2 regions of the Burkholderia pseudomultivorans genome follow, and region 1 is predicted to be linked to the other one. Evidence: riboswitches for the same ligand, from Rfam matches in the RefSeq annotation. Region 1 holds a riboswitch; the other holds the start of a gene.
The links. Region 1 has a riboswitch for thiamine pyrophosphate ahead of WS57_RS19590 (FAD-dependent oxidoreductase). Riboswitches for the same ligand answer to the same signal wherever they lie in the genome.
Positions count from the first base shown of each region.

Region 1 (2,384 bases):
TGATCGTGACGAGCAGCCCCCACGCGACTTTCCATTCGGACGACACCCAGTAGGGCTTGATGAGGCTCCATGCGGATACCGGGCGCTCGTCCTGCGGCGCGTCGGAGGCGGAGCGGACGGGATCGATCGATTGGGTCATGTGCTTCCTGATGAGTAGCCGGCGCGCGGGCCGGGCGAAGCCGGGCGCGCGCCTCGGTACGGCATGCCGGACGAGGTGCTCGACCGACGGCGGGCGTCCGGATGGTGGCCCGCGCGTCTTAAAAGGCACTTAAGAGCCGGCGGTGACGCGGCAACCGGCCGCTCGCGCGGCCGGCCTGCGGGCATTGTGCCAGAGCGGCGCAGCCCGACGGCGAATTTGCCGCACGGGGACAGTTTGCGGCGCTTTCCGCTTTTATGGTCTAATGGCCGACGACGAAACAGGGGTGCTTCGAGCGCGGTCCACACATGGCGCGGCGAGGCTGAGAAAGACCCTTCGCACCCGATCCGGGTAATACCGGCGAGGGAAGTTTCTGATCCCGCCGGGCCGCGCTGGCCGTTATCCCGCATCGTCAGCGCCCGAGTCCCGCCCGGCCGGCCCTGGCTGCCGGTTTCGTCCTTTTGGGTACGCGCGTCGCGCGTTACGGAAGGAATCGATGACCGATCAATCTTCAGTTTTTTCAGTCCGCTGCCCGGTTTCCGGCAGGGCGCCGTCGCGCGCGTTCGCGCGGCCGGCCGCCTCGCTGCCGGCATGGGCTTTGCGCGTCCGCGCGGCATGCGGCGAGGGGGCGCGATGAACGTCCACGCTTCCCGGCCGGATTTCGCCGTGCTCGGCGGCGGCCTCGTCGGCCGGCTGATCGCCTGGCGGCTCGCGGGCGACGGGCATCGCGTCGCGCTCTACGAGCGCGGCGGCCCGGACGGCGAGCAGTCGGCGGCGTGGATCGCCGCCGCGATGCTCGCGCCGCTCGCCGAGGCGGCCAGCGCGGAACTGCTGATCACCGAGCTCGGCGCCGCGTCGCTCGCGCGCTGGCCGCAGTGGCTCGCCGAACTGCCCGAGCCGGTGTTCTTCCAGCATCGCGGCACGCTCGTCGTCTGGCACCACGCGGACCGCGCGGAAGCGCCGCTGTTCGAGCGGCGCGTGCGCGCGAACGCGCCGGCCGGGCTGTTCGACGGCGGCTTCGTCGCGCTTGCCGGCGCGCAGGTCGATTCGGCCGAGCCCGCGCTCGCGGGCCGTTTCGCGCGCGGGCTGCTGCTGCCGCGCGAAGGCCAGCTCGACAATCGCCAGGCGCTGCGCGCGCTCGCGGCCGGCCTCGCCGAGCGCGGCGTCGAGACGCACTGGCACGCGACGATCGACGACGGCCACCGGCCCGACGCGCATTTCACGATCGATTGCCGCGGGCTCGGCGCCAAGGCCGCGCTGCCCGGGCTGCGCGGCATCCGCGGCGAAGTCGCGCGCGTGCATGCGCCCGGCATCGGGCTCACGCGTCCGGTGCGGCTGCTGCATCCGCGCTATCCGCTCTATATCGCGCCGAAGCAGGACGACCTGTACGTGATCGGCGCGACCGAAGTGGAGGGCGAGGACATGTCGCCCGTCAGCGTGCGCTCCGCGCTGGAACTGCTGAGCGCCGCGTTCTCGGTGCACCCTGCGTTCGGCGAGGCGCGCATCCTCGAACTGAACGCGCAGTGCCGGCCGACGCTGCCCGATCACCGCCCGGCGGTGATCTGGGACGGCGCGTCGACGCTGGCCGTCAACGGCCTGTACCGGCACGGCTTCATGATCGCGCCCGAAGTCGCGCACGCGGCCGTCGCGCTCGCCGAAGCCGCGCTCGGCGGCGCGCTCGACCGGGCCGACGGGTTCGCCGCGTGGCGCGACGCCGCACGCTGGCCGACGCTCCTTCATCACCGCGACGACGCGCGCCAGCCGGCCTGACGCGCGCCGCCGACCGAATCCGACCAAGCCTCATGGACATCCAGATCAACCAACAGACCCTGACGCTGCCCGACGGCGCGACGGTCGCCGACGCGCTCGCCGCGTACGGCGCGCGTCCGCCGTACGCGGTCGCGCTGAACGGCAACTTCGTCGCGCGCACGCAGCATGCGGCGCGCGCGCTCGCGGCGGGCGACAAGCTCGACGTGGTGCACCCCGTCGCGGGCGGCTGAGCGCCGCCGGTCCGTCCCCGCTCTTCCAGGAAATCGACATGACGTCCCTCACTTCCGCCGACGCGCTGACGCTGTACGGCGAAACCTTCGCGAGCCGCGTGCTGCTCGGCACGTCGCGCTATCCGTCGCTGCAGTCGCTGTCCGACTCGATCGCCGCGTCGCGGCCGGGCATGGTCACGGTCGCGCTGCGCCGCCAGATGACGGGCGGCACGGCCGAAGCCGGCTTCTTCGACCTGCTCAAGCGCCAT
Region 1 covers NZ_CP013378.1:1,568,774-1,571,157, forward strand. The annotation lists gene WS57_RS19585 (ABC transporter ATP-binding protein/permease) at 1-139, opposite strand, end outside; TPP riboswitch at 409-522, shown strand; gene WS57_RS19590 (FAD-dependent oxidoreductase) at 770-1,906, shown strand; gene thiS (sulfur carrier protein ThiS) at 1,939-2,136, shown strand; gene WS57_RS19600 (thiazole synthase) at 2,175-2,384, shown strand, end outside.

Region 2 (2,384 bases), 940 kb from region 1:
GAAATGCACGATGCGCGCGTTGTCGTAGCCGCCGAACAGTTCGCGCAGCAGCGGGAACTGCACGGACTTCCAGATCGTGAGCCCCGACAGCACGAGCACCACGAGGTCGACGATCGCGGTCAGGTAAGCGGCGCGCTGCACCGCGTTGTAGACGCTCAGGTCGTCGTGCGACAGCCGGCCGCGCAGCGCCGCGCGCACGTCGCGCCAGATCGACGCCGGCGTGACGGGCAGCATCTTGCGCGCGAGGCGTCCGGTCGCGATCGCCATCGCGAGATAGAACACGCCGTTGCCGACGAGCAGCCACATCGCCGCGAAATGCCATTGCAGCGCGCCGCCGAGCCAGCCGCCGAGCGTGATGCCGTGCGCGAACGTGAACGACGGGTAGATCGGCGACGCATCGTAGATGCGCCAGCCGGACAGCGCCATCAGCACGGCCGCGAGTGCGTTGAGCCAGTGGCTCGCGCGCACCCAGGCCGGATGGATCGGGCGCGCGGGCGGCGGCACGACCGCGCGATCGGGGGCGGATACGGTTTGCATGATGAAGACTCCCGGGAGGATGCGACGGTCCGCGACGCGGGCAGCCCAATGCGCATCGCGCGCCGTCGCCTGGCGCGGCGCCGGCGCACGCGCCGGCCGCGCCCCGCATGCGTCGCTCAGTTCGACGGACTCATCTTGTCGCCCTGCATCGACTTGCCCATCTCGTCGTGCGACATCGCATCCTTCTTCATCGCCCCCTTCTTCATTGCGTGCTTCTTCATCGCGTCTTTCTTCATCGCGCCGTCCTTCGCCATCGCATCGTGGCCCATCGCATCCTTCGACATCGACATGTCGTCCTTCGACATCGCATCGTTCTGCGCATGGGCGCCCGTTGCAAGCGTGGTGAAAGCGGCGACGCAGACGGCCATCAGGATCTTGTTCATGACTTCACTCCGGTACATGGGTTGAGGAGCCGAATAGACGGCGCACGTCGCCGGAAATGACAGCGATGCCGAAAAAATTTTTCGGGCGGCGCGAGCAGCGCCGATGCTGCAGCGCACCGCGAGCGCCGCTTCGCGACCGGTTGAAACCGCCGCCAAGGCGGTGTATCGTGTGCCCTTGCTAACGCGGGGGTCCTGCAATGCTCCCGGTCGAACCGACCGGCGTTGTGGGTGAGAAATACCCTTTGAACCTGATCTGGATAATGCCAGCGCAGGGAAGCGTACGGATTTCGCCGCCATCCCTCTGACGAAATCCGCCGCCTCACCAAGCCTCGTCTCCTGCTTAGCTCGAGCCCCACATTCGTCACGGGACCCGGGTGAACGCCAGCGCGCCAACTCGGGCCGACAAGGAGATTGCATGAACGCCAATCCGAAGTTTCTGTCTGCCGACGCCCACGTCGATGCCGCTGCCATCGCGCCGCTGCCGAACTCGCGGAAAATCTACGTGACGGGCTCGCAGCCCGACATCCGCGTGCCGATGCGCGAAATCACGCAGGCCGACACGCCGACCGGCTTCGGCGGCGAGAAGAATCCGCCCGTCTACGTGTACGACACGTCGGGCCCGTACACCGACCCGGACGCGAAGATCGACATCCGCGCAGGCCTGCCGGCACTGCGCCAGCGCTGGATCGAGGCGCGCGGCGACACCGAGACGCTGCCGGGTCTGTCGAGCCAGTACGGCCGCGAGCGCGCGGCGGATCCGGCCACGGCCGACCTGCGCTTCCCGGGCCTGCACCGCAATCCGCGCCGCGCGCAGGCTGGCCGCAACGTCACGCAGATGCACTACGCGCGCCAGGGCATCATCACGCCGGAAATGGAGTTCATCGCGATCCGCGAGAACCAGCGCCGCGCCGAATACCTCGAGAGCCTGAAGGCGAGCGGCCCGAACGGCGCGAAGCTGGCCGCGATGATGGGCCGCCAGCATCCGGGCCAGGCGTTCGGCGCCGCGGCCTTCGGCGCGAATGCGCCGACCGAGATCACGCCGGAATTCGTGCGCTCGGAAGTGGCGAGCGGCCGCGCGATCATCCCCGCGAACATCAACCACCCGGAATCCGAGCCGATGATCATCGGCCGCAACTTCCTCGTGAAGATCAACGCGAACATCGGCAACTCGGCCGTCACGTCGTCGATCGGCGAGGAAGTCGACAAGATGACGTGGGCGATCCGCTGGGGCGGCGACACGGTGATGGACCTGTCGACCGGCAAGCACATTCATGAAACGCGCGAGTGGATCATCCGCAACAGCCCGGTGCCGATCGGCACGGTGCCGATCTACCAGGCGCTGGAGAAGGTCAACGGCAAGGCCGAGGACCTCACGTGGGAAATCTTCCGCGACACGCTGATCGAGCAGGCCGAGCAAGGCGTCGACTACTTCACGATCCATGCGGGCGTGCGCCTGCAGTACGT
Region 2 covers NZ_CP013378.1:2,508,566-2,510,949, reverse strand. The annotation lists gene WS57_RS23910 (cytochrome b/b6 domain-containing protein) at 1-537, opposite strand, end outside; gene WS57_RS23905 (pentapeptide MXKDX repeat protein) at 654-920, opposite strand; TPP riboswitch at 1,096-1,213, shown strand; gene thiC (phosphomethylpyrimidine synthase ThiC) at 1,336-2,384, shown strand, end outside.
Region 2: another riboswitch for thiamine pyrophosphate. It lies ahead of thiC (phosphomethylpyrimidine synthase ThiC); the one in region 1 lies ahead of WS57_RS19590 (FAD-dependent oxidoreductase).